3 regions of the Chryseobacterium sp. C39-AII1 genome follow, and region 2 is predicted to be linked to each of the others. Evidence: riboswitches for the same ligand, from Rfam matches in the RefSeq annotation. Region 2 holds a riboswitch; each other region holds the start of a gene.
The links. Region 2 has a riboswitch for thiamine pyrophosphate ahead of pnuC (nicotinamide riboside transporter PnuC). Riboswitches for the same ligand answer to the same signal wherever they lie in the genome.
Positions count from the first base shown of each region.

Region 1: linked by a shared signal. The riboswitch ahead of ABEG63_RS19850 (TonB-dependent receptor plug domain-containing protein) and the one ahead of pnuC (nicotinamide riboside transporter PnuC) in region 2 are both predicted to bind thiamine pyrophosphate.
Region 3: linked by a shared signal. The riboswitch ahead of thiS (sulfur carrier protein ThiS) and the one ahead of pnuC (nicotinamide riboside transporter PnuC) in region 2 are both predicted to bind thiamine pyrophosphate.

Region 1 covers NZ_JBDFPQ010000021.1:19,881-29,823, forward strand. Annotated here, with positions in the region: gene ABEG63_RS19850 (TonB-dependent receptor plug domain-containing protein) at 1-1,047, opposite strand, end outside; TPP riboswitch at 1,151-1,240, opposite strand; gene ABEG63_RS19855 (WG repeat-containing protein) at 1,274-2,041, opposite strand; gene ABEG63_RS19860 (bifunctional aconitate hydratase 2/2-methylisocitrate dehydratase) at 2,475-5,255, shown strand; gene ABEG63_RS19865 (T9SS type A sorting domain-containing protein) at 5,402-7,528, opposite strand; gene ABEG63_RS19870 (aconitate hydratase) at 8,095-9,943, shown strand, end outside.
Region 2 covers NZ_JBDFPQ010000013.1:28,017-37,959, forward strand. Annotated here, with positions in the region: gene ABEG63_RS17040 (amino acid adenylation domain-containing protein) at 1-3,400, opposite strand, end outside; gene ABEG63_RS17045 (methyltransferase) at 3,513-4,538, shown strand; gene ABEG63_RS17050 (EthD family reductase) at 4,541-4,852, shown strand; TPP riboswitch at 4,981-5,089, shown strand; gene pnuC (nicotinamide riboside transporter PnuC) at 5,114-5,713, shown strand; gene ABEG63_RS17060 (hypothetical protein) at 5,700-6,740, shown strand; gene ssb (single-stranded DNA-binding protein) at 6,976-7,308, shown strand; gene ABEG63_RS17070 (HRDC domain-containing protein) at 7,327-7,779, shown strand; gene hisS (histidine--tRNA ligase) at 7,964-9,331, shown strand; gene ABEG63_RS17080 (PH domain-containing protein) at 9,476-9,943, shown strand, end outside.
Region 3 covers NZ_JBDFPQ010000021.1:34,615-44,557, reverse strand. Annotated here, with positions in the region: partial or broken gene ABEG63_RS19935 (hypothetical protein) at 1-245, shown strand, start outside; TPP riboswitch at 673-772, shown strand; gene thiS (sulfur carrier protein ThiS) at 833-1,039, shown strand; gene thiC (phosphomethylpyrimidine synthase ThiC) at 1,065-2,876, shown strand; gene ABEG63_RS19920 (thiamine phosphate synthase) at 2,873-3,457, shown strand; gene ABEG63_RS19915 (hydroxymethylpyrimidine/phosphomethylpyrimidine kinase) at 3,433-4,176, shown strand; gene ABEG63_RS19910 (thiamine phosphate synthase) at 4,290-4,904, shown strand; gene ABEG63_RS19905 (thiazole synthase) at 4,901-5,677, shown strand; gene thiH (2-iminoacetate synthase ThiH) at 5,770-6,888, shown strand; gene ABEG63_RS19895 (HesA/MoeB/ThiF family protein) at 7,049-7,759, shown strand; gene ABEG63_RS19890 (outer membrane beta-barrel family protein) at 7,958-9,943, opposite strand, start outside.

The DNA.
Region 1 (9,943 bases), on a different contig from region 2:
ATTATCAAGCCATTTTTTACGGATGAAATCTGTTTTAGCTAAAGTTTGTGAACCATCCACAAAATCGGGAAGATTATATTTTGAAAATTTACCGTCCTGCTTATAGTTTTCGTAATATCCTTTTCCTTTCGTGTAGTGCAAAGTGGTTTCTAAATTCCATTTTTCATTAAACTTCTGCTCCCACAGCAACTGATAATGATTTTGTCTGTAATTATCTGTTTCATTATCATAAAAGCTGGAAATATTACCATCAGCATCATAAATTGCTCCGGAATAATTGAATTTTGGATTGGTTTCCCAAGTTTTTCTGTCGATTCCGTTCCAAGCTTGGTAGGTTTTTTCTTTTCCACCAAAAGCCATCAGACGGATTTTCGTATTTTTCTCTTCAAACAAAGCCGTAAAATTATAGGAATGTAGTTTTGAAGATGCTCTGTCGATATATCCATCAGAATTGATGTGTGTATATCTTCCCATCACAGAAAGTCGGTTTCCCCAAAACTTCCCCGAACCAACCTCAGCAGAATATTTGTAAGTATTGAACGAACCATAACTGTCATCTGTTTTAAAGTAAAACTTATCATCAGGCTCTTTGGAGATTACATTGATGCTTGCTCCAAACGCAGAAACTCCGTTATTGGAAGTTCCGACACCTCTTTGGATAACGATTTGAGATGCCGAACTCGTAAGATCCGGAACATTCACAAAAAATGTCCCCTGACTTTCAGAATCATTATACGGAACACCATTCATCATCACATTAATTCCTCTTCCGGCAACTCCACGAATTCTGAAACCTGTGTATCCAACGCCATTTCCGGCATCCGAAGTAGAGATAATTGATGTTTGATTTTTAAGTAAAATAGGAAGATCCTGCCCAAGATTTTTATTATCTAAATCTTTCTGAACATTGATGATTTCTTTCGCAACAGGAAGCCTTTTGGTAAAGTTAACGGCTTCAATTTCCTTTATTTTCAAGGAATCGGTATTTTGTGCTTGTAAAAAAGCAAAAGAGCCAACGGTAAGCCCTAAAAAAAATAAACCTTTCATTCTATAAATCTTTAAAATTTAATGAATAAAAGGGGCGGATTATGATGAGTAATTAGTAATCGGTAATAAGTAATATTTGAGATTGCTCATTAATAATTACCTATTGCTCATATTTAATTTCCCTAAACGGCATTACCCGTTCCAGGTTCATTGGGTATAATCTCAGCTTGTTACAGCACCCCTTAATTCAGGCGCAAAATTACGAAAAATATATCATCAGTACAATTTAATAGGTTTTATTGTGAGAATCAATATAATAATATGTTTTTCCGTCTTTGGAAACTTCAAACATTTTCCCCAACATCCAGCTGAAGTTTCGCTTAATATCATCATATTCAAATGGAATGATGATCTTGTTATTCACATCAATCACCCCAAAACGATCATTCTTAGACGCAATAATCATTGGGTTTGAAACATCTTCACTTTCAGCAATATATAAATATTCATACTGCGGATAAATTTGATAATCTCTGTAATCTTCAGCATTAATGAATTTCGATTTTTCAATAATTCCGTAAAAACCATTTTTAACATATGCCTGAAACGGCTGATATTTAAACTCTTTAGGGCATTTTCCTAAATCTGAATCTTTAAATTGATACACTCTTTTACCTTTCTGATCAATTCGATAAGAAATCATATCTTTTTCTACCGTTGCATACTCTTTGGTTCCGAACTTTCTTATTTTTTCGTTGGGTGAATTCAGTAGATTGCAATCTTCATAAAAAAATACAGCAATATGATATTCAGGCTGAATGATAAATTTGCCTTTTTGATTAACATATCCGAATTTCCCATCTTTCTTTTTCGGAATTAAAACAGGAATTTTTTCATTCAAAACCACCAAATCAGGATTCGGCTGAGCTACCACATCTGTCTTTTTAACAACAGTTTTTGCAACCTTTTTTACAGGAAGCTTCTTGGCCACCTTGGTTTGGCAAAAAACAGATATCGAAATAAAAAGACATAAAAAATGAACCGTAATTTTCATAATCATCATTTGGCAGCAAAAATAAGATTAAAAATAGAAAATATAAAATTCATATTTATAAAGAATCTAAATAATATCCCTCGCATAAAATACTAAAAATTCGTAATTTTGGGAACATTTTTAATTGTTTGATAATCTAAAACGTTTTTAGAGATACAACTTTTGATATGGATATGATCAAAAAATTTTACAAACGTTACTCAAAGAGTGCTTTGGCGGCTTTAGAAATTACACGTGAGCCCCTTACACTTTCAAAAAAGTCCTTTACTTTCATCTTTGGGACAAAGCATTATCTTACTTATTTAAGAAAAAGTGCAAAATATAGTACCGGCTTTACTTTCTTCCGTTTTGTAAGTCGATATACCAATTCGGGAAATTGCCATATGCACTATAATTTTATTAATTTACCTTAAAAATTTGAAAGACTTCTATTATGAATATTTATAAGGATTACATCAACGAAATTGAAGAAAGAAAAACCCAGGGGCTACATCCAAAGCCAATTGATGGTGCCGATTTATTAAGCGAGATCATCGCACAAATTAAAGATACAGCCAACGAATACAGAGCTGATTCTCTTAAATTTTTTATTTATAACACGCTACCTGGAACTACAAGTGCGGCTGGTGTAAAAGCTAAGTTTTTAAAAGAAATCATTCTTGGTGAATCTGTAGTAGAAGAAATTACTCCGGTTTTCGCTTTTGAGTTGTTGTCTCACATGAAAGGAGGCCCATCTATCGAAGTTTTGCTTGATTTAGCTTTAGGAAACGACGAAGCAATAGCAAAGCAAGCGGCTGAAGTGCTTAAAACTCAGGTTTTCTTATATGATGCAGATACCGCTCGCTTGAAAGAAGCTTATGAAGCAGGAAACGAAATCGCTAAAGATATTTTGGAAAGCTACGCAAAAGCAGAGTTTTTCACTAAACTTCCAGAGGTAGCTGAAGAAATTAAAATCGTTACTTACATTGCTGCTGAAGGTGATATTTCAACCGACTTATTATCTCCGGGAAATCAGGCACACTCTCGTTCTGACCGTGAGTTGCACGGACAATGTATGATGTCTCCTGCTCAACAGGAAGAAATAAAAGCTTTGCAAGCTCAACATCCTGATGCAAGTGTGATGTTGATCGCAGAAAAAGGAACAATGGGAGTTGGTTCTTCTCGTATGTCGGGTGTAAATAACGTTGCACTTTGGACAGGGAAACAGGCAAGCCCTTACGTACCTTTCGTAAACATTGCTCCGATTGTAGCGGGAACTAACGGTATTTCTCCAATTTTCCTAACAACTGTTGACGTAACCGGAGGTATCGGAATCGACCTTCAAAACTGGGTTAAGAAAACAGACGAAAACGGACATCCTGTTCGTAACGAAAATGGCGACATCGTTTTAGAAGAGAAATATTCTGTTGCTACAGGAACTGTTTTAACGATCAATACAAAAGAGAAAAAATTATACAACGGAGATGTTGAATTGAAAGATATTTCAAAATCATTTACTCCGCAAAAATTAGAATTTATCAAAGCCGGTGGTTCTTATGCGATCGTTTTTGGTAAAAAAATTCAAACTTTTGCTGCTAAAACTTTAGGAATTACAGCTCCTTTGGTTTTCGCTCCTTCAAAAGAAATTTCTATCGAAGGACAAGGTTTAACTGCTGTTGAAAAAATCTTCAACAGAAATGCAGTAGGCGTAACTGAAGGTAAATTATTACACGCAGGTTCAGACGTTAGAGTTGAAGTAAACATCGTTGGTTCTCAGGATACCACAGGTTTGATGACTTCTCAGGAATTGGAGTCTATGGCTGCAACGGTAATTTCTCCAATTGTTGATGGAGCTTATCAGTCAGGATGTCACACTGCTTCAGTTTGGGATAAAAAAGCGCAGGCAAACATCCCTAAATTAATGAAATTCATGAACGATTTCGGAGTAATCACTGCTCGTGACCCGAAAGGTGAATATCACGCAATGACAGACGTTATTCACAAAGTTCTTAACGATATTACGGTTGACGAATGGGCAATCATCATCGGAGGTGACTCTCACACAAGAATGTCTAAAGGGGTGGCTTTCGGAGCTGACTCCGGAACGGTAGCTTTGGCTTTGGCAACAGGTGAAGCTTCAATGCCGATTCCAGAATCTGTGAAAGTGACTTTCAAAGGTGAAATGAAAGAGCATATGGATTTCCGTGATGTCGTTCACGCAACTCAGGCTCAGATGTTGAAGCAATTTGACGGAGAGAACGTTTTCCAAGGTAGAATTATCGAGGTTCACATCGGAACTCTTCCAGCTGACCAGGCATTTACATTCACAGACTGGACTGCAGAAATGAAAGCTAAAGCTTCAATTTGTATTTCTGAAGACGATACATTGATCGAATCATTGGAAATTGCAAAAAGCAGAATCCAGATTATGATTGACAAAGGAATGGATAATCACAATCACGTTCTTCAAGGATTAATCAACAAAGCAAACAAGAGAATCGAGGAAATTAAGTGTGGTGATAAACCTGCTTTAACTCCGGATGCTAATGCTAAATATTACGCTGAAGTTGTTGTAGATCTAGATGTAATCGTTGAACCAATGATTGCTGACCCAGACGTAAACAACGACGATGTTTCTAAAAGATATACGCACGATACGATCAGAGATCTTACTTTCTACGGAGGTGAGAAAAAAGTTGATCTTGGTTTCGTAGGTTCTTGTATGGTTCACAAAGGTGACCTTAAAATTGTTTCTCAAATGTTGAGAAACCTTGAAAAACAAAATGGTAAAGTAGAATTTCAAGCTCCTTTAGTTGTGGCAGCTCCTACTTATAATATCATTGATGAATTAAAAGCTGAAGGTGACTGGGAATTACTGGAAAAATATTCAGGTTTTGAGTTCAACGATGCAGCGCCAAAAGGCGAAGCTCGTACTCAATATGAAAATATGATGTACCTTGAGCGTCCTGGATGTAACCTTTGTATGGGTAACCAGGAAAAAGCAGAGAAAGGAGATACTGTTTTGGCAACTTCTACGCGTCTTTTCCAAGGAAGAGTGGTGGAAGATTCTGAACGTAAAAAAGGTGAATCTTTACTAGCATCAACTCCTGTTGTTGTATTGTCTTCGATCATCGGAAGAATTCCAAGCATTGAAGAGTACAAAGCAGCTGTTGAAGGTATTAATTTAACGACTTTCGTTCCGTCTATCAAAGAGTTGGTAACTGTTGGTCATTAATTGATTTTACAGTAAAGTCGAAAGGCTTTTTTAAATTAAATATAAAAAAGAAAGGTTTTAAGTCCAATGGATTTAAAATCTTTCTTTTTTTATGGAATCAACTCAAAAATTAATAAGATTGTGAAAAGTTGATCGTCATATTCTTTCTAATCTTTTATCAATTTAATGGTTGAGATTCCTTTTTCAGATTGAACCGTCACGATAAATACTCCCGATTCTGATGATACCACTTCAGCTTGGTTTTTTCCTTTCCCAGAAGCTATTTTTACACCCAACATATTATGAATGGTATAAGTAAACACTCCTTCAGCTTTAATCGTAAAAGTTTGACCAGCAGGATTCGGATAAATCACGGCATTAGCTGACAGTACCTTCTGAGATGAATTTGCCCCCGCGGTAACTACATTTGGCTTTGTTTGTGCTGCCATATCTACACCTAAATAAAAACTTGGATGAGGAGGTTGGTTGTAAGCCGAATTTTGCCACGCAATAGCTGTTCTGTATTGAGTATCGTGCATCAAAGTATATAATTTATGGGTTGTGGCAATATTGGTCGTGTAAATTCTTACAGAAGAATTATCTTCTTTACGAAATATCACTTCTTCTCGCCAGTCGCCAAAAATATCAGCACTTAAACATGGGGTAGCTTTTGTAGTATTGTTTGATGAATATCCTGTAGCAGTAAGTATATTAACGGTTTTCCCATTAATATAATCCCATTTATCTATTTTATTCGAATCTAATAATTCACGGTTCAAATCTCCATCCCACCAGATAGAAAAATTTTGTGTCGGTTTTTTATTGCTGATTAGATTTCCTTTGCAATCCATCAAATAGTTTACGCCATTTGCGCTTCCAAAACATTCATAACCTTTGTAACGTGGGTCAATATCTGCAGCATTACAACGTCCTATGTCTCCAGTTGAAGGTATTCCCCATATTGTAGCTCCTGTTTTTGCATCTAAAAAAACCAAACCATTCGTTTTATATTTAGCAGGTTCTTCTAAACACTGCCATATTTCCATTCCAGGGCGATCAGGATCCATATCGCTCATGTGCAGCGCATCCCCATGCCCTAATGTGTTTGCGAATAACTTTCCGCCGTTATCATCTATTGCACTGGAACCATTGAATATTTCATCTTTACCATCACCATCCACATCGCCTATGGTCATTTGATGATTTCCCATTCCTGCATAAGCTGAATTTCCTGAGGTATTGCTATCAAAGATCCATCGTTGTGAAAGTGTATTATTTCTCCAGTCCCAAGCTACACGCACCAATCTTGTATAATAACCTCGTCCCATTATTAAACTTGGCTTTTCTCCATCAAGATAAGCCACCGCTGCAACAAATCGGTCTACGCGATTACCATAGCTATCTCCCCAACTGGAAACTGTGCCACGTGCCGGCAAATAATTGGTTGAAGACATTGCCTTGCCTGTTAATCCATTAAAAATGGTTAAAAATTCCGGCCCAGACAGAACATATCCATTTGAATTTCTATAATCAGCATTAGCATCTCCAATAATGACTCCTGTTCCGTCTTTAGTTCCGTCGGCAGTTTTACATGCAATTTCTGCTTTACCGTCAGAATCTAAGTCATAAACCACAAATTGTGTATAATGCGCCCCAGCACGAATATTTTTTCCTAAATCTATTCTCCAGAGACGTGTTCCGTCCAAACGATAACAATCAATATAAACATTCCCTGTGTAACCTGATTGCGAATTGTCTTTACTATTGGATGGATCCCATTTTACAAACAATTCGTATTGCCCGTCTCCATCTACATCACCAACACTGCAATCGTTTACACTATAAGTATAGGCAACGTTGTCCGGAGTTGTACCCCCAGCCGGTATTTGCATAGGAATATCTAAATATTGATTTGCCCAAACAGTAGCAGATTCTGATGCAGGCTGCTCTACACCATTCACGATGGCACGAACGGTATAAGTTCCGTTGGTCGTAATATTATGATTAAAATTTGTGGTAGATGTAAAAGGGCTTCCCGTTACTTTTACATTATTAAAATATAGGTTATAACTTGTATTGGGTTCTTCAGTTCCCAGCATTCTCCAGCCTACATACACCTGATTAGCGTTTAATCGCATGGCGACGAGACCCCTGTTGAGTTTTTCTACTTTTCGCTGTGCGTTCATTGGCGAAACTAATCCTAAGAGTAATAAAAATAAGATGCCGGATTTCTTAACTATATCAGCAATAGTGTCTTTAAGATTTACATACGGTTTTTGTTTTTGTTTGTTCATGGTTTTAATATTTGTTGGTTGGTTTTTCAATGAAAATAAATTAAAGCAAATACAATTCACTAATACGTGATTACAATCGTATGTAAACTTAATTCAAAAAAATATTTTTACCTACAATTTAAAAACAAAAAATTCATGAAAAATATAATTATATTATAGCAATAAGCACCTTATCATTAAAATATCATCAACAAACACAACAAAATAGAAACATTAACATATAAGGAAAACAGCCACAATAGAAGACTTTTATAGTTTAAAAATCCTTATCAGATATATTTCAATTGTCTTTAAAGGTAAAAAATACATCATGGTAATACGTAATGATAAAGAAAATTTTCTTCTTTATTTAGAACATTTCCATTTAAGCCTTATCGGAATTATTTTAACTTAAATCAACGACAAAATTTTTATTTTTCCTTAAATTGATAGTTAGAAATAATCTTAGTCATTTATCTTATTTATCCCCTTATAATGCGTATAGGAATGGATTTTGATAATTTAACTGAACAGATTCTTTTTGAATTTTAAAACAAATAATTAAACGAAAAATAAAAAAATCAGATATGACTTTTGATATTGATATGATCAAAAAAGTGTATGAACGTTATCCTGAGAGAATTGCTGCGGCAAGACAGATCACAGGAAAACCACTGACACTTTCAGAAAAAATCCTTTACACCCACCTTTGGGAAGGAAATGCAACACAGGAACACGAAAGAGGAAACTCTTATGTAGATTTCGCTCCGGATCGAGTAGCCATGCAGGATGCAACAGCACAGATGGCACTTTTGCAATTCATGCAGGCAGGAAAAGCTAAAGTAGCGGTTCCTTCTACAGCGCACGCCGATCACCTGATTCAGGCAAGAATTGGTGCTGAATCTGACTTACAGGAAGGTATCAACAAAAACTCTGAAGTTTTCAACTTTTTAAGCTCTGTTTGTGATAAATACGGAATCGGTTTCTGGAAGCCTGGAGCTGGAATTATCCACCAGGTTGTATTAGAAAATTATGCTTTCCCCGGAGGGATGATGATCGGAACCGACTCTCACACCGTAAATGCAGGAGGTTTAGGAATGGTTGCCATCGGTGTTGGTGGTGCAGATGCGGTAGACGTAATGGCAGGAATGGCTTGGGAGCTTAAAATGCCAAAACTGATCGGTGTAAAACTAACCGGAAAAATGAACGGATGGACTTCTGCAAAAGACGTTATCCTGAAAGTTGCCGGAATTCTTACCGTAAAAGGAGGAACAGGCTGCATCGTTGAATATTTCGGAGAAGGAGCAGAATCTCTTTCTGCGACAGGTAAAGGTACGATCTGTAACATGGGTGCAGAAATCGGAGCTACCACTTCTACTTTCGGGTATGATGATTCTATGAGAAGATATCTTTCTGCTACAGGAAGACAGGATGTTGTAGATGCTGCCGATAAAATTGCGGAACACTTAACTGGTGATGCTGAAGTATATGCTAATCCAGAGCAATATTTTGATCAACTCATTGAAATTAACCTTTCAGAATTAACTCCACATTTAAACGGACCTTTCACTCCGGATTTGGCGACTCCGGTTGCAGAATTCAGAGCAAAAGCAGAAGCTAACGGATGGCCGCTGGAAGTTGAATGGGCATTAATTGGTTCTTGTACCAACTCTTCTTACGAAGATTTATCGAGAGCAGCTTCTATAGTGGAAGATGCGGTTGCTAAAGGTGTGAAGCCAAAAGCAATTTTAGGAATCAATCCAGGTTCTGAGCAGGTGAAATTCACGGCAGAAAGAGACGGTTTCTTAGATTCTTTCAGAAAATTTGAAAATGCAAGAATCTTTACCAACGCTTGCGGACCTTGTATCGGACAATGGGACAGAGAAGGCGCTGATAAAGGAGAGAAAAATTCAATTATTCACTCTTTCAACAGAAACTTTGCGAAAAGAGCAGACGGTAACCCAAATACGCACGCTTTCGTAGCGTCTCCGGAAATGGTGGCTGCGGTGGCAATTTCGGGAAGATTAGATTTTAACCCAATTACAGATACTTTAACCAACGAAGCGGGAGAGCAGATTAAATTAGACGAACCGAAAGGGTACGAATTACCATCAAAAGGTTTTGCGGTAGACGATAACGGTTATCAGGCGCCATCTGCAGACGGTTCTTCTGTTGTGGTAAATGTAAGCCCGACTTCAGACAGACTTCAACTATTAGAAGAATTCCCGGCTTGGGATGGAAAAAACATTGAAGGGGCTAAAGTTTTAATTAAAGCTTTCGGAAAATGTACGACTGACCATATTTCCATGGCGGGACCTTGGTTGAAATACAGAGGTCACCTTGATAATATTTCAAATAATATGTTGATCGGTGCTGTAAATGCTTACAATATGGAAACCAACAACGTTAAAAATGAATTAACGGGTGAATATGGCG
Region 2 (9,943 bases):
CCGAAGAGATAACTACTTTTGCTGCTGTATCATTTAAAATCGTATTGATTCTTTCGGACGGATAAACAGTATCTAAGGGTACATAAGCCGCTCCTGCTTTTATAATTCCTAGCAAACTAATGATTCTTTCAATCGATTGATCCTGAAAGCATGCTACAAAGTCTCCTTTTTTTATTCCTTTTACGATCAGAATTTCTGCAATTTTGCTAGATTTTTCATTTAATTCATGATATGTGATGCCAATTCCTGAAAGAATTAAAGCTGTCTTTTCAGGATATTTTTTTACTTGATCTTCAAATAGCTGAATGAAGGTTTTGGGTGTTTCAAAAATCTCGATGAATTCATTTTTACCATTTTTGATAACAGAATAAATATCAATACTTCCAATATTTTGATCAGGAAATTCTGAGACGGATTCTAAAATATATTGAAAAGCTCTTGCCATCTCGGCAATTGTTTTTTGTTTAAATAAAACATCAGAATAGTCAATATTGAATTTAAGCTTTTGATGAATTGGAAAGGCTTCAAATTGAAGATCAAATTTAGCTTTTCCATTAAAAATCCATTCAACCTCAGAAGAATTTATAGGATCTGAATTTTCTGTTTCTTCAACAGGATTTTGTAGCACAAAAACATGTTGAAATAACGGATTATGCCCTGTGAAACGATCTTTTACAACATGGCTGATAATCGTTTCCAAAGGAATGCTTTCATTTTGGAAAATATCGGAAATCATTTCTCTGTTCAGTTTTAATAAATCTAAAAATGTTGGATTTCCTTCAATTTTCAAACGAATCGGAAGCATATTGGCAAAATATCCGATGGTTTTATCAAACTGATGTGGGCGATTGGCGGAAGGACTGCCGATACAAATATCAGATTGGCCACTGTAATATTGCATTAGCAAACCAAAAGCAGAAAGGAGGGTAGTGTATAAAGTAGTTGAGTTTTCTGTTGAAATTTTTCGAAGTTTTGTTGTTAAATGTTCATCAAGTTCAAAACAAAACTGCTTTCCGGAATCTGAATGTGATTGTTGTTTTTTAAAATCTTGGGCAATCTGCAAAACCGGAACATTATCAAGATAATTTTTCCAAAAAATTATCCCGTTTTCTTGATTTTGCTGTGATTGCCATTGGATATATTTTTGATAATTTACAAGATTGAATGATTCACCGTTTTCTTGGCTTTGGCTGTAAATCGTATTTATTTCATCAATAATTAAAGGCATTGCCCAACCATCTGTAACGATATGATGAACTATTAAAAATAATGAGTGGGGCTGATTGTTTTCATAAATTACATAAGCCCGAAGCATATAATCTCTTCGCAGATCAAACGGAATCTGCAATATTTCCTGAAGATCTTCACTTTGATGAAGTGTTTGTAGCAGCCAGTTGTTTGCGCTAAGTTCAATAGTGGTTGGCTGAGGATTTTTATCATCAATAATAGTTCTTAAAACAACATGTTTTTTAAGAAGTTTCTGAATAGAAGATCCGAGTTTTGCTATATTGGTATGTTTGTTTAGCGGATATAATGCTCCTACATTGTAAGCTGTACTACCATGAAGTTGATCTAGAAACCAGAGGCTTTGCTGTTGGACTGAAAGTTGAGGTTGTTTGTCTTCCGAAAGGGAAAATTTTTCATTATTTTGAGTAAAATCATGATTGTGAATATAATTTTCTAGTTCATTAATTGTTGGATATAAAAAAAGGTCGGAAGTCTGTAAAGGGTACTGAAGCTCTTTTCTGATCTTTGAAATTAACTTATAAGCTAAAATAGAATTTCCTCCAAATTTGAAAAAATTATCATCAATTCCTATCACTTTCATTTTTAAAACTTCACTAAAAACAAGAGCTAATTGTTGTTGAGTTTCAGTTTTTGGTGCCGTGAAATTTTTTCGCTTTTCTTCTTGTATTTCTAAATTTTTTAAAATGTACTTATCTACTTTTCCGTTAGCAGTGAGCGGAAAATTATCAATTTCGATAAACTTTGATGGAATCATGTATGAAGGTAGTTTTTCAAACAAATAGCTTCGAAGATCTTCAGGAAACGTTTCTTTTTCTTTACTATTTTTATAAAAACAGATCATTTGTTTTTCATTACATTCTTCCTGAATAATTATCACACAGTTCTCAACGAGATAAGCGCGTTTTATAGTTTCCTCAATTTCTGCAGGCTCTACTCTAAATCCTCTTATTTTTACTTGCTGGTCGGCTCTTCCTACAAATTCTATGGTATCATCTTCCAGCCTTCGCACAAGATCTCCGGTTTTGTAAATTCTTGCAGGTTTGCCATCGGGATCTGTTATTTGCAAAAATCTTTCTATTGTAAGTTCCGGTTGATTGTAGTATCCTCTGGAAACCTGAATTCCTCCGATATACAATTCACCAACTTCATTTACAGGTAAAATCTTCATTTCTTCATCTAAAACATAAAAATCTACGTTATTCAAAGGTTTTCCCATGGTATTTAAAGGGTGCTCTTCATCAAATTTAAAAGTGCAAACTACAACCGTTGTTTCAGTAGGGCCATACATATTGATGAGTTCTACCTTTTTTTTCCAAGCTTCAATGACATTGGCAATTGGAGCTTCACCTCCTGTGAAAATTTTGCGTAGATTTCCGATAGATTGATCTGTAGGCAAAGTGGCCAAGATAGAAACAGGAAGATAGGGAAGAACAGAAATATTATTTTTTCGGATATAATCAAGAAGCGCTTCTCCCACAATTCTATTATCTGGATAGAGAAAGGTAGTAATTCCTAAAGATAAAGGAACCCATAGATCGAGAACGATTCCGTCAAAATTCGAAGAAGAAATATTCAGGGCGCCATCATTTTTTTGTGGAGCCAATATCTCGCCAAAATATCTCACAAAGTTTCCTAAGCCCTTATGTTCTGCCATTACCGCCTTAGGAATTCCGGTGCTTCCTGAGGTATATGCAAGATATGCCAGGCCATTGGAAATATCGGGATAAAAATTTTGGCTTGGCATTTTCTCAATTTCTTTTTGATGCTCGTCGATAAGAATAATTTCGCCTTTATAAAATTTGAATTTTTCTGAATATTTTTTTGTGGTGATCAGAATGGGGCTGTCGGTATCGTTCAAAATATGCTGCAATCGATGATCCGGATATAAAGGATCTAGAGAAACGTAAGCTCCTCCGGCTTTCCAGATTGATAGCATGGCAATTACTCTGTCAATAGATTGATTCAGACAGAAACAAAGAGGAACATCTGTAAATACACCTCTCTTTTTCAAATAATTAGACAACTGATTAGATTTAATACCTAGCTGGGCGAATGTGATCGCTGAGTTTTCATACACTAATGCTGTTTTTTGGGGATTAAGTTCTACAGCATCCTCGATTAACGATAAAACGTCTGTGTCTTTTGTTAACATTTTGTTGCGATTTGGTTGGTTAGTTTTAAATTTTTTTAATGAAAGTAAATTTATATAAAAAAAATAATTAATTTCACATATTGTTGAATTTTTAGTATCAATAATTATTAATATGAAAAAACTACCGAAAAAACCAGAACTCTCATTTAAGATGTATGAATTGATCAGCGGCTATTGGATCGCCTGCTGTATTCATTCTGTTGCACAACTAGACATTGCTGAAAAATTACTCAGCGGTTCCAAAAGTTTAGATGAATTGGCCAAGGAAACCAATTCTGATAAACAATCTCTTTACCGTTTGCTTCGTGCGGTTACCAGCGTCGGGATTTTTGAAGAAAAAAATGATGGTACTTTTGAACTGAATGATTTCGGGGGCACTTTACTGTCGGATGTCCCAGGATCAGTAAAACCTTGGGCACTCGCAAATTTAGGAGAGCATTACAAAGCTTTCGGAAATCTTACTTACGGTGTAAAAACCGGAAAGGTACCTTTCGACGATGCATATGGAATTCCGGTATGGGAATATTATAAGCAAAATCCTGAAGCTGGAGCTAATTTAGCAAAAGCAATGGCGGGAATGTCTGGTGCAGTTTTAAAAGCGATTATTGATGTTTATGATTTCAAGCCCCATAAGAAGATTACAGATATTGGCGGTGGAAATGGAGCGCTACTATTTGCCGTCTTGGACACAGCACCAGATAGCGTCGGGATTGTTTTTGATCAGCCTTATGTAGTGGAACAAACCGTTAATTTAATTCCACCCGACATAAAACACAGATGTATGGTAATGGGAGGTAGTTTTTTCGAAGAACTTCCTGCTGATCAGGATCTTTATATGACAAAATGGGTAATACATGATTGGAACGATGAAGAATCAATCAGAATTTTAAAAAATATTTATAAAGCAATGCCTGTCGGAAGTAAATTATTAATCATAGATTCTGTAATTCCTGATGATTCTGAAAATAAACCTCATGCCGGTAAGTTGTTGGATATTAATATAATGGCGATGACAACAGGAAAAGAGAGAACTCTAAGTGAATTTAAATATCTTGTTGAGCAATCTGGGCTTACTTTTAAAAAGTTAATTCAAACTAATACAGAAATTTCTAGCATTGTAGAATGTGAAAAAGTATAGATATGTTTAAAATTACCATATTTTATCCTGTAAAACAAAATGATTGGTTTGACATGGAATACTATACCGAAAAGCATTTAGCTTTATCAAAATCTGTCTTTGGAAATTATTTGAAAGGGATCGGAATTGAGAAATCCGAATCTTCCGATTCTGTTTACAAAGTTATTGGGCATCTTTTTTTCGAAGAAATTGAGCATTTTTACAATTGTTTTTTGCCTAATAAAACAATCCTTGAAGAAGACGCTGTACACTATACGAATGTAAAAGCTGTCATTCAAATCAGTAAAGTAATAGTTTGGCAGAACTTCACTTAAATTTAAATTAACTTTATTACTCTAATGGCTTCTGAAATACAAATCTAAATATTTTCGGAAGCTATTTTTATTATTTCAGCTAAATTATGATCATTGATTTTTTATTCTCAGAAAAAAGCATCAACTTTGATCCCTCAATGGGGTGCTGCTTGTTTTGGCGGCTGAGATGATACCCGGGAACTGGCTTCCACACCTGATTCGGATAATGCCGACGTAGGGATTTTGATTTATCATCTCATCATTTAATTTATATAAGTTAATTTGATGCAGGACATTTTACAACAAACAACCTGGGCAGAATGGTTCGGGGTTTTATTTTCGGTAGTGCAGGTTTTATTGGCTCGAAAAAACAATTCAAACAATTATCTTTTTGGGATCGCAGGAATTTTGCTGACACTTTATGTTATGATTGTGTCGAGATTGTATGCAGAATTTACTTTAAATCTCTATTACCTCGTGATGAGCATTTACGGTTGGATATATTGGAAATTTGGAAAACAGCATAAAGAAACTGCCATTTCCTCAACAACAAATTCGGAAAAACTGATTTCTGCAGGAATTGTAGTGGTAACTTTCGGAATTTTCTGGTTTTTTCTGACGCACTATACAGATTCTGATGTGCCGATTTGGGATTCATTAGTGAGCGCTTTTGCGTGGGCTGGAATGTGGCTGATGGCAAGACGAAAAATTGAAAACTGGATTTTACTGAATATCAGCAATATTATTTCAATTCCGTTGATGATTCATAAAAATTTGTATCTCTATGCGGTTTTGACGGCTTTTTTATTTATCGTCGCGGTTTCAGCTTATATGGAATGGAGAAAAATTTTAAATCAAAAGAAAGTTGATGCTTACAGTTAGTGAAATCAGAAGAAAAATGTTAGGAGCCACAAAAGTTTCGGATTCAATAATAAATTGTATCCACGAACAAAGATTACTTCAGGTTTGGGTTCCTAAAATATATGGTGGTTTAGGCTATCGTTTTGGGGAAGGTTTATCTTTATTATTTGAATGGGCAAAAACAAACGGAAGCTTAGGCTGGATGCTCACTTTATGCGCTGGAGCCAATTTTTTTTCAAGAAACTTAAAGCCAACTATTGCTAAAGAACTTTTCAGTAATTCTAAAACCTGCTTTGGTGGAAGCGGAATGATTGGTGGAACGGCAGAAAAACAAGATGACGGAACTTATCTAATCAACGGACTTTGGCATTTTGCAACGGGCGCACCACATTTAAGTCATTTTACTTTAAATGCAAAACTTACAGAAAACGGACTGCCAATTTTAAATGAAAATGGAGAGGAAATTATCCGATCATTTATTATCTCTAAGAATGATGCTGAAGTTATTCCCAATTGGAAATCGATGGGGATGAAAGCTACCGGAACCTATTCTTTTAAGGTAAATAATGTGAAAGTTTCAGAGGATAACAGTTTTATTTATGATGAATTTTTCACCAATGATGCTTTAGACAGGATTCCGTTTAGAATTTTTGCGGATCTTACTTTATTGGTTAATTATTTAGGAATGGCGTCGCATTTTTTGGAGGAAGCGAATGTTATCAGACCAAATCTTAATTTAGATCCGTTTCATAATTTAATTAAAGAAAAACTACAGAAAACGTTGAGTTTTGCAGATGATATTGAATTCACTTTAAATAATTCAAAGTTAATTTCTTCTGAAAAACAATCCGAAATTCATCAATTTGGAACTTTTGTAGTTGAAGATTTATCGCATAAAATTCTTCAAATCTATATTCAGTTAGGAATAAAAGCAACGCATACAGATTCTGCGATTTATCAGATTTTTAGTGATTTTTTTACCGCGACAATGCATTCTAATTTCAGACCTGCTTTGGAAGATGGTGAATTTCCTGTTTTAAACGGTTAAAAATTTACTTTTAATTCAGTAAAATTTATTCGACATATAATTTCAGTAAAAGCTTTCTATCAGGGAGCTTTTGTTATTTTGATGTGTTTTAAAATTTATTTACAAACGACTACAAACGGATTTAAATAGTTTACAACCGACTTTAATTTTACTGTTCAACAATCTTTGCATCAGAGATTTGAGAAAACGGTGAGCGTCTCTTATCTGAGTAATAATCTTAAAAAAAACAGAAATTATGTCACTAAGAAATTCGGTATCCCTTATTGGGTTCACAGGTAAAGAAGTTGAAATGATCAATTTCGAAAATGGTAATGTAAAGGCAAGTGTGTCTTTAGCAACCAACGATCATTATACCAATGCAAAAGGTGAAAAGGTTGAGGAAACGCAATGGCATTCGCTGGTTGCATTTGGTAAAACGGCAGAGATTTTTCAAAAATATGTCACAAAAGGAAAAGAAATTGCGATTGAAGGAAAATTGATGTATCGTTCGTATGATGACAAAGATGGCGTAAAACGCTATATAACAGAAATAAAAGTAGATGAAATTCTATTGTTAGGCGGAAAATAAAGGATAAAAACACAAACCATGAAAGTACAAATTTTTAAAATTCGATTAGGTGAAGAATTTCTTCATCTTGATCAGAAAATGCTTGACGATTTTTTACAATCACACGAAATTCTGAATGTAGAAACAGCATTTGTAAATGATGAAAACTATTGGTCTGTAATTTTATACTTTGGAGAAACCAAATCACCTCAACATACGGTAAAAGATTCAAAAACAAATAAATACTCTGCCGAAAGTGAAGAATTGTCTTTTGATGAACTTAAAATTTTAGAAGCCTTAAAATCTTGGCGTTCAGATAGAGCGAAAGAGCAAAATTTGCCAATTTATTTTGTTGCAACCAATAAAGAGTTGATTTCCGTTGCAAAATATAAACCAGCCAAAAAAGAAGAATTATTAGATATAAAAGGATTTGGTAAACACAAAATAGAAAATTATGGTATGGAAATAATAAATATATTAGAAAATATTTGAATAGTTTAACAAAAATTAACTATATTCGTAAATATTTATAAAAACAACCAAGGACACAAGTGCTGGAAAACATACCGAAGCCATAGAATTAATTTTCTATGGTTTTTTTATTTAGATTAAAAGTCCTTTCAATTCACTATTTTTGCAGTCTTATCAATTATTAATTATCATTTATTACAATATAATGAAGCCAAGTTTAGCAAAAGGGACGAGAGATTTTACGGCATTAGAAGTTTCAAGAAGAAGATTTATTATCAATATTTTACAGAAAAATTTTGAACTATTCGGATTTCAACCATTAGAAACACCTAGTTTTGAAAATCTTTCAACATTAACAGGAAAATACGGAGAAGAAGGAGATCGATTGATCTTCAAAATCTTAAATTCAAGTATTAATGAAGCTAAAGAAGAGAAAAAAAATCAGATGCTCAATGATTTTCAAAAAGCGTTAGATAAGCCATTTAGCTCAGATAATTTAACAGACAAAGCTCTTCGTTACGACCTTACTGTGCCTTTTGCGAGGTTTGTGGCGATGAATCATGGTCAATTAACATTTCCATATAAACGTTATCAAATTCAACCGGTTTGGAGAGCGGATCGTCCTCAGAAAGGGAGATTCAGAGAATTTTATCAGTGTGATGCCGATGTTGTGGGTAGCGAAAGTCTTTTTCAGGAAGTTGATTTGGTTCAGTTATATTTAAAATCATTTTCAGATTTAAAAGTTCCGGTTACGATTCATTTAAATAACAGAAAAATCCTTTCCGGATTGGCTGAATATGCTGGAATTACAGATAAATTAATTGATTTTACTGTTGCTCTTGACAAGCTTGATAAAATTGGCAAAGAAGGTGTTGTAAAAGAATTATTGGAGAGAGGAATTTCTCAGGATTCGATTGATAAGCTGGATTTCTTATTCACTCAGTCCAATGATGCGCTGGAAAATCTTCTTCAGTTGAAAGAGAAATTTGTTGGAAATGAAATTGGTTTAAAAGGTGTTGAAGAGCTTGAATTTGTTCTTACGCAATCATTAAATCTTGGAGTTGACATGAATAATCTTGTTTTTGATATTACCTTAGCAAGAGGTTTAGATTATTATACGGGTGCTATTTTCGAAGTGAAAGCAGATGAGGTTCAGATGGGATCTATCGGAGGTGGCGGAAGATATGATAACCTTACAGAAGTTTTTGGAGTGAAAAATATTCCGGGGATCGGTATTTCTTTTGGTCTTGACCGAATTTATCTTGTCATGGAAGAATTAGGACTTTTCCCTGAAGAAGCGACTTCCAAAATCGAATATTTGTTCGCTAATTTCGGAGGTGAAGAAACGGTAGAAGCTTTGAAATTAATCTTAAAATTAAGAGAAAAAGGAATTTCTGCAGAATTGTATCCGGAAAATGCAAAGCTTGGAAAACAATTTACCTATGCCGAGAAGAAAGGAATTAAGAATTTGGTTTTCTTAGGCGAAGAGGAATTGAAAAATAAAACGGTTACCTTTAAAAATCTGGAAGCTGGAGAACAGAAAACGGTTTCTTTAGAAGAGTTTCTGAAGTAATCTTTCATAAAATATAAAATTAAAAAGCATTATCTTCCCGATAGTGCTTTTTAGTTTAATTAAAAAATTTTATTAAATTGAGCACCAATTTGTATTAATAAAATACAGTATTAATTATTTAAACTAATAAAACATAAAAACCAGATGAGTACTATTTGTGCATTATGCGGAAATCCGTTAACGTCTATGGACACACTTTTGGGCGAAAACAAACTTTCCGATGGGCAACTTCTTTGTAATAAATGCCTTAACGAAGCTACGAATGTTAATAAAAATCTTATAAATAATCTCAGCAGCTTCAATCTCGCTGAAATCAGGGGAATTCTTCTTCAGGGCAAATTGGGTATCTATGAAGAGCCCGAAGTTTTTCAGATTTCTTCTTTTCAACAAAATATAAATTTAGCTTCCGATTCAGGCGAAAGTGGCTATCAGTATAGACCAGAAGCTCCTTCAAGATTGGATGAAATAAAAGATCAGATTGTAGGTTTAAATGCCCGATTAAGTATTTTTGTAAACAGTGAAGTGAAAGAGCTGGTCAATATTTTAGATAAAGACGAAAGATTGATCGCTATTGCTGAAGGAAAATATTTGTATAACAATCTGGAAGGTGTG
Region 3 (9,943 bases), on a different contig from region 2:
CACCTGGAAAATGCAGAACTTCCAAGACCCATATCCGAGGCTTATTATATGTCTGTTCATGGACGGCAATTAAGCACAATGCCCATTGTAAGGTATTTTATGAAAGACTTTTGGCAGATGGGAAGCCTAAAAAGCTGGCATTGATAGCCGTTTGTAATAAGCTTTTGAGAATCTGTTTTGGGGTTGTAAAGAACAAAACGAATTATCAACCAAATTATCAAAAATATTTTAAAATTTTAACCTGAATAATTTGCTTTTTAACATAGAACATCGTGGCTAAACATTCGTCATGAATTTAAATATCCTCAAAAAACACTACGATTACCATCCAATAAAAACCTTAAGCCCACATTTTTTTTCACGAAATAGAAAACACAAAGATCTGCGTCATCCGCAAAATCAGCGAGATAAATTGAAACGCAAAGTTTTAATTTAAAATAAAAATATATTCAAGCGAGCAAAAAAAGTACCAACAAGTTGATTGGATGAAGCTCTATTTTTAACATTCGTGAAGCAAATTCATTTGCCTTTTCTTTCTAAAAGTCAAAAGCGCCAATAAAAAACTTTGCGTTTAAAATAAAAAAAAACATTTTAACAGCTTCCATCCTCCATCTTCCCACTTCCATCCCACACAAAAAATTTTGCCCATTTCAAAAAAATGTCTAACTTCGTTCCACACTTTAGGGGTGTCTGTTGAACAACGGGCTGAGATTTTACCCTTTGAACCTGATTTCTAGATCATACTAGCGTAGGGAAAAGTAGATGACTTTTGCTGTACATTCTATTGTACAATAACAGCCATTCCTAAGGTGCATTTTAAAAAATGTTAGGAATGGAACTCACAATCAACCACACGACAAAAATTTTTGATGTACTTCCCGAAAATCTGGAAGCACTTATTGCTATGGAATTACCTGAAAAGAAAAAAGGAATTGCCGTAGCGCTCAACAATCGCATTATTCCGCAGTCATTCTGGGCGGAAACATTCCTCAACAACAAAGATTCAATTTTAATTATCACTGCTACTCAAGGCGGTTAATTTTCTATAAAAAAACAAAAAATATATGGCTCATAACATCACCCGTTCGCCTTTTCCGAACTCAAAAAAAATCTATGTTGAAGGGGAAATTCACCCGATCAATGTAGCGATGCGCGAAATCGAACTAAGTCCGACAAAATTATCCAACGGAACTTTAGAACATAATCCACCAGTCACAGTTTACGATACATCAGGAGCTTACACCGATGAGAATTCTGAAATTAATATTGAAAAAGGACTTCCAAGAATCCGAGAACAATGGATTTTAGACAGAGATGACGTAGAAATTCTGGACGGAATCACTTCAGAATACGGAAAAGCAAGACTTGCAGATTCAAAATTAGACGAATTGCGTTTTTCTTATAATCACAAACCGAAAGTTGCCAAAGAAGGGCAACAAGTTACTCAATTATATTACGCAAAAAAGGGAATCATCACTCCCGAAATGGAATATATTGCCATCAGAGAAAATCAAAGAATTGAAGAACTGGATTCTGTTTCAAAAGACATTGCTTTTCAGCATCAGGGAAATAGTTTTGGAGCAAAAACTCCGAAAAACAAAATCACTCCCGAATTTGTAAGAGACGAAATTGCGGCAGGAAGAGCAATTATTCCAAACAATATCAATCATCCTGAAAGCGAACCGATGATTATCGGGCGAAATTTTTTAGTTAAAATTAATGCCAACATCGGAAACAGTGCCGTTTCATCAAGTATTGAAGAAGAAGTTGAAAAAGCAGTTTGGGCTTGCAGATGGGGAGCAGATACGATTATGGACTTATCAACCGGAAAAAATATCCACGAAACCAGAGAGTGGATCATTAGAAACAGCCCGGTTCCGATTGGTACCGTTCCAATTTATCAGGCGTTGGAAAAAGTAAAGGGCGTTGCAGAAGATTTGACTTGGGAAATTTTTAAAGATACTTTGATCGAACAGGCTGAACAGGGAGTTTCTTACTTCACAATTCACGCCGGAGTTTTGTTAAGATATATTCATTTAACGGCAAAACGTGTGACGGGAATTGTTTCCAGAGGCGGTTCTATCATGGCAAAATGGTGCTTGTTTCATCACAAAGAAAACTTTTTGTACACGCACTTCGAGGAAATCTGTGAGATCATGAAAAAATATGATGTTGCTTTTTCTTTGGGAGATGGTCTTCGTCCAGGTTCGATTGCTGATGCCAATGACAAAGCACAATTTGCAGAATTGGAAACTTTAGGTGAATTAACGAAAATCGCATGGAAACACAACGTTCAAGTGATGATTGAAGGTCCCGGTCACGTTCCGATGCACATGATTAAAGAAAACATGGAGAAGCAATTGGAAGTTTGCGACGAAGCTCCGTTTTACACTTTAGGGCCTTTGACGACGGATATTGCACCAGGTTACGATCATATTACTTCGGGAATCGGAGCGGCGATGATCGGTTGGTTTGGTTGTGCAATGCTGTGCTATGTAACACCAAAAGAACATTTAGGACTTCCGAATAGAGATGATGTAAAAGTTGGAGTTATTACCTATAAATTGGCTGCTCATGCCGCAGATTTAGCAAAAGGCCATCCCGGAGCACAATACCGTGATAACGCTTTGAGTAAAGCTAGGTTTGAATTCCGTTGGGAAGATCAATTCAATCTTTCATTAGATCCTGAAACAGCACGATCTTATCATGATGAAACCCTTCCGGCAGACGGAGCAAAAATTGCACATTTCTGCTCAATGTGTGGTCCAAAATTCTGTTCGATGAAAATTACGCAGGAAATCCGTGAATCCGCAGAAAAAGGAATGTTCGACAAGTCGCAGGAATTCATCGAAAAAGGGAAGGAAATTTATATATGATCATCGTAATTACTCCCGAAGAGTTTATTCAGAATGAAGTTGAGATTATCAATGAATTATTTCATGAAGGATTAAATTTGCTTCATATCAGAAAACCTTTCATTGATTCAGAAAAAATGATGGATTTTATTCAGAGTATAGATTCTAAATTTCATCATCAATTGGTTTTGCACAGTCATTATGATTTGGCTGAAAATTTTAATATTTCAAGATTTCATTTTCGAGAAATTGATAGGCAAAATGGTTTGTATAAAAATTTTATAAATAAGACAATTTCAACATCTGTTCATGACATTAAAACTTTTAATAAATTGAATAATGATTGGGAATATGCTTTTATCAGTCCGGTTTTTCCGAGTATTTCTAAAAAAGGATACGGTGAAAATTCGACTATTTTAAGTGATATTAAAAAGCGAACTCATTCAAATGTAAAACTAATGGCTTTGGGAGGAATTAATGAAAAAAATATAAACAAAGCTTTCGAGAATAAAATAGACGGAGTGGCTTTGCTAGGCGCAATTTGGGAAAGTGATGAACCTTTAAATGTGTTCAAAAAATGCAGACAGAACGTCCTTTTGTAATGAGTGTTGCGGGTTACGATCCAGGTGGAGGAGCGGGTCTACTGGCTGATATTAAAACCTTTGAGCAATTGAAAGTTCAGGGATTGGGCGTTTGTACAGCAATGACAGTTCAGACAGAATCTCAATGTTTGAGCTTGGAATGGCAACCTTTAGAAACAATTTTATCAACAATTGATGTTTTGATGAAAAATTATCATGTTGAAACAGTGAAAATCGGAGTGGTAAAAGACACTGAATTTTTAAATGAAATCATTAAAACAATTAAAATTAATAATTCCGAGGCAAAAATTGTTTGGGATCCTGTTTTGAAAAGCACCTCTGAGTTCTCTTTTTTTGATTTAAATACAATTTCAGATTTAAAAAATGTTTTAAATCAAATTGATTTAATCACTCCAAACTATAATGAATACAAAATTTTAAAAGAAAATTATCTTTTTGAAAATAATGAAAATTTATGTTCAGTTTTAATAAAAGGAGGTCATCGTGAAGATAAAATAGGAACAGATATTTTAATGCAAAATGGAAAAGAAATATTCATTAAACCAAATGATGATACTTCAGATTTTTATCCAAAACATGGTTCTGGTTGTGTCCTTTCTTCTGCAATTGCAAGTCATTTAGCAAAAGCGGAGAACTTAGAAAATGCCTGCCGAAAAGGAAAGTCTTACATAGAAAAATTTTTAACAAGCAATCCAACTTTACTAGGATTTCATTCTTAAAAATTATGATTTAAAACTTTGTTGTCTTTGTTAAGTGTTAACGCCTTTGCGAACTTAAAACCATTTAGTAGTTAAAAAAATCTTTGCGCTCTTTGCGTTTAAAATATAAGAAAATGGAAAAATTACAATACATATCTCAAGGATTCACCATAGAAGATCAGGAGCTAAACATCCGAAAAGCTCTTGATAACGGAATAAAATGGATTCAGGTTCGTTGGAAAAATGCTCCCGAAAATGAATTCATCAAGCTTTGTGAAATTTCAAAGAAATTATGTTCGGATCATCAAACGGTTTGTATCATCAACGATCATGTTCATATTGCAAAAGATCTCGACGCAGACGGTGTTCATTTGGGTTTAAAAGATATTTCGATTGAAATTGCCCGACATATTTTAGGCAAAAATAAAATTATTGGAGGAACGGCAAATACCATTTTTGATGTTCTTCAAAGAATAAATGAACCGTGTGACTATATCGGATTGGGACCATTACGATTTACTTCGACTAAAGAAAAGTTGAGTCCGATTTTAGGTTTTGAAGGTTATGAAAAAATCATCAGCGACTTAAAAGCAAAATCTTTAGAAATTCCAAAAATATTCGCAATTGGCGGAGTCGTTCTGGAAGATATCGAACGATTACAGGAAATTGGAATTTATGGAGTGGCGATTTCTGGACAAATTACTAACCAACCTTCTATTATCAACAAATTTAAAACTGTTTTACAATGAAAAATCAACCTTTAATTATAGCAGATAGAACTTTCGAATCAAGATTGTTTTTAGGAACAGGAAAATTTGGAAATCTTTCAGAAATGACCGATTCCATCATCGCTTCTGGCTCGGAAATGGTAACGATGGCATTGAAAAGAATAGATTCTCAATCTTCGGAAGATGATTTATTGAGTGCTTTAAAACCTACAAAATCACATCTTTTACCGAATACTTCAGGCGCAAGGACGGCGAAAGAAGCAGTTTTAGCAGCACAATTGGCAAGAGAAGCATTGGAAACGAATTGGGTTAAATTAGAAATCCATCCTGATCCAAAATATTTATTACCCGATCCGATTGAAACGCTTTATGCAACAGAAGAATTAGCAAAATTAGGATTTATCGTAATGCCTTATATTCACGCAGATCCTGTTTTGTGTAAACGTTTGGAAGATGCAGGAACGGCGGTTGTCATGCCTTTAGGAGCGCCGATTGGAACGAATAAAGGATTGAAAACATTAGACTTTTTAGAAATTATTATTGCTCAAAGTAATGTTCCTGTTGTTGTTGATGCAGGAATTGGTGCGCCTTCCGATGCAGCAAAAGCAATGGAAATGGGAGCAGATGCAGTTTTAGTTAATACAGCGATAGCCGTCGCTGGAAATCCTGTGAACATGGCGTTAGCTTTTAAAGAAGGTGTAATTGCAGGAAGAAGAGCTTTTGAAGCTGGTTTAGGAGCAATCGGAAATCACGCAGAAGCATCAAGTCCTCTGACTTCTTTTCTGTTTGATTAAAAAGGGGAGTCCCGAAGGGACGATTCAACAAAGGGTAGGATGAAATCCTATCCATAAATGGTTTGCAAATTATTTGATTAAAACTAAATTTTATGAAGAGTTTTAAAGATTTTTTTGAAAAATATCAATGGGATGAAGTGAAAGCGAAACTTGAAAAAGTAACGTTATCTGATGTAGAAAAAAGTCTTCAAAAAAAGAATAAAACCATCGAAGATTTTCTGAATTTCCTTTCGCCTATTGCTGCTCAGAAATTAGAATTAATGGCAAAAATGACACAACAACTTACTCAAAAGCGTTTCGGAAAAACGATTCAGTTGTATGCGCCGTTGTATTTGAGTAATGAATGTCAGAATATTTGTACATATTGCGGTTTTAGTTTAGATAATTCAATTAAAAGAAAAACACTTTCCGACACAGAAATGATGATTGAAGCTACGGTTTTGAAATCAATGGGGGTAAATCATGTTTTATTGGTAAGCGGTGAAGCCAATAAAACCGTCGGAATTGATTATTTTTTGAATGCAATTAGCTTGTTAAAACCTCATTTTGCAAATATTTCGATTGAAGTTCAGCCTTTGTCGGAAGAAGAATATCAACAGCTTCATGAGGCGGGAGTGAATGCTGTTTTGGTGTATCAGGAAACTTATCATCAGGAAGTTTACAAAGAATATCATCCGAAGGGAAAAAAGTCTAATTTCAATTTTCGCCTGGAAACGCCCGACCGAATTGGAAATGCTGGGATTCATAAAATGGGATTGGGTGTTTTGCTTGGTCTGGAAGATTGGCGCGTGGATAGTTTTTTTAATGCGCTTCATATCGATTATCTTCAAAAACAATATTGGAGAAGTAAATACTCGGTTTCATTTCCGAGACTTCGACCAGCGGAAGGAATTATCGAACCGAATTTCATTATGTCCGACACAGATTTATTACAACTAATTTGTGCTTATCGAATCTGGAATGAAGATGTAGAAATTTCTATTTCAACGCGGGAGAACGAAAAATTCAGGAATAATATTATTTCATTGGGAGCAACAGCAATGAGTGCAGCTTCAAAAACTAATCCCGGCGGTTATGCAGTTGATAGAGAATCGTTGGAACAATTCGAAACCAGCGATGAAAGAAGTATGGAAGAGATTAAAAATATCATTAAAAAGACAGGTTATGATCCTATCATGAAAGATTGGGATGCTGTTTATAGTGGAGTTTGAAATTAGTTTAAAACCATTAAGGTGGATTTAAGAAGTTAAGTTTTATTAAGGAAATATTTAAAATATTTTTTTAGCATCCAACTTATTTTATTCGCCTGAGAATACTTAATTTTTCTTAACTCCTTAATAAAATCTTAATGGTTCAAATTAAAATAGTATAATGAAAAGCGAAAACATTTTTATACGATACAGCCGACAAATTTTCATTGAAGAAATTGGCTTGGAAGGTCAAAGAAAAATCATGAATTCCAAAGTTTTAGTAATTGGAGCGGGAGGTTTGGGAAGTCCTGTTATTCAATATCTGGCTGCGGCTGGAGTCGGAACTTTAGGCGTTGCAGATTTTGATGAGGTTGAATTACATAATTTAAACCGACAAGTGATCCACAATGAAAATTCGGTTGGAATTTCAAAAGTAAAAAGTGCTGAAGAGTTTATTAAAAGACTTAATCATCAAGTTAAATTTATTGGAATTGAAGAAAAAATTAATGATGAAAATATCGAAAGAATTCTTTCACAATTTGATCTAATTATTGATGGTTCAGATAATTTCAAGACAAGATATTTAGTAAATGATATTTGCGTTAATCTGAATAAGCCTTTGGTGTACGGAAGTATTCTTGGTTTTTCCGGGCAAGTCGCCATTTTCAATTATAAAGGAAGCCGAAATTTAAGAGATATTTTCCCAGAGCCGCCTTCTAATGAAAATCTTCCGGATTGTGATAGCCTTGGAGTGTTGGGTGCTTTGCCTGGAATTGTGGGAAGTATGATGGCTAATTTAGCATTAAAAATCATGACAGATTTGCCTTTGCAACTAAATCAAATCACATTAATCGATACTTTGGAATGGCGTTTTCAGACGATTGAATTTTAAATACGAATGGCACGAATGTTTTTCACAAATGACACAGATTGATATTCTTCTTGTAAGTTTTGGCTAAAGCCAAATGAAATTAGACCATAAAAAAGCGGACTGAAGTCCGCTCCTATTGAATAAATTATTAAGTTTTATATCAAAAAATATTAGTGAATATTAGTGCAAAACATTAGCGTAATTTGTTTAAACAAAAAATTATTGTCCCTGACTCATTACGCCACCATTATTCTCACTTTGGGTTGTCGTTTTAATCATATTCGGATCTTCTTTTGCCAGCTTATTCTTGGTCGGAATTTTATAATTGACAGAAATTCCGAAGCTTCTGTTGTCAAATTTATTCGATGTATACACGCTTCCTCCAGCCGAACGGGCGATGATCACACTTTTATTCTGATTAAAAATATCCCTTGCATACAACGAAAGATTCAGCCTGTCGGTCATGAATTTCTTTGAAATGGTAATGTCTAACGCGTTATTAAGCGGTTTTTCCAACTCAAAATAATAGAAATTTCCTCTTGCAGGAATAACATTGTAATTCGCCTGGAAACGGATGTCTTTAGGTAAAATAAATTGGCCCATCACACTGAAGATCCAGAATCCTTTGGTTTTGATATCCGGCATTTCCTGAAGCTGGTATCCTGAATAAATGTATAATAAGTTCATCTTGTCAGGGTTTACGTTAAATTTCATCAACTCGCTGAAAGGTTTCGTAAACAGCATAAAAGGAATGGGCATTCCAAAACTGAAATTATGGGTCCTTAAGCTGTGAACCTGAACCTGCTCATTTCTGATCAGATTATTTTCTCTGGAAACTCGCTGAACAATCTGGTTATTCACCCAACTTGTGCTGTATCCAATATAAGCGTAATCAAATGCGCTGATTTTAAATTCTGCATTATCGTAGATGGTGGGCTGCAGGTTCGGATTTCCATTGGTGGTGATGGTACTATTTTGTAAAACCGTGTTATTTGGGTTTAATAATGATACACTTGGAAGACTGATTTTTTTGTTATAATTCAAGTTCACAAAGAGTTGCTTCATTAAATTATACTGAATGCTTGCATTCGGAAATACCTTGAATTTTTTGAAGGCATTCAGATCTTTCTGCTCCAGTTCATTATCAGAATTAAACATTCTTGTGACTCCGGTAATGTCATAATTTTCAGCCCTTGCCCCTGCGATGAAATCAAACTTTTTAAGTTTAGCCTGAAATTCCACATAGGCAGAAGTAGTTTGTCTGGTATAATCAAGGTTTACGATGTTTCTGTCTTTGGTTTTAAAATCCTGCTGATCAAACAAAGCGCCAAAGCTTACCTTCCCTTCATCTAAAATTTTCAAAGGCTGTGAATAATCTACTTTAAAATTATACACATTGAAGTTTGATGAATTGTCTAGCAAGTTGGTACCATTGCTATTTTGTTGATTAAATTCTGAATCGTTATTGGTGTAAACAAATTTAAAATCTAATTTTCTGTTTTTATCGCTGAATTTTTTCTGATACGTCGCCGAAGCTTCCTGTCTCAACCCTTTGGTGTCACTGCTAAAATTACTTCTGTTGAATCCGCTCACAAATTCATCCGAAACAATAGACGAACCGTTGTTATTATGCGTAATATCGTAGTTGACCAATAATCTGTCTTTTCCCAGTTCAAAAGTAAAGGCTGAATTCAGATAATAGGTTCTTCCCAATGAGTTGGAATGATTTTTACTCAACGCATCAAATTCAGAGTCAGAAAGGCTTTCACGATAATACTGTCCCATATTTACCTGCCATCCAAACCATTTATTTCTGGAATTTAACGCAATGGAATTGTTGAATCTGCTTCTGTATTTATCATAATTGGAGAAACGATAACCGCCATTGTATACCGCTGTAAGGTAGTTTTTGGCAGATTTACTCGTGATGATATTTAAAATAGCTCCTCCCGAAGTGGCCGGAAATTCTGCGCCGGGCTGAGTAATGATCTCAATTCGCTCTACCGAATTGGCAGGCATGCCTTCCATGAAAGCAGTCAGCTCATTGCTGGAAATATTCAATGGTCTGCCATCCATATATACATCCAAAGGTTTCCCCTGATACATCATTCCTACCATTTCTGAAGCCACTAAGCCTGGAAGTTTTTTAATTCCTTCCATCAAAGATCCTGAATTTAAGCTCGGCTGCTCCGAAAAATCGAAAAT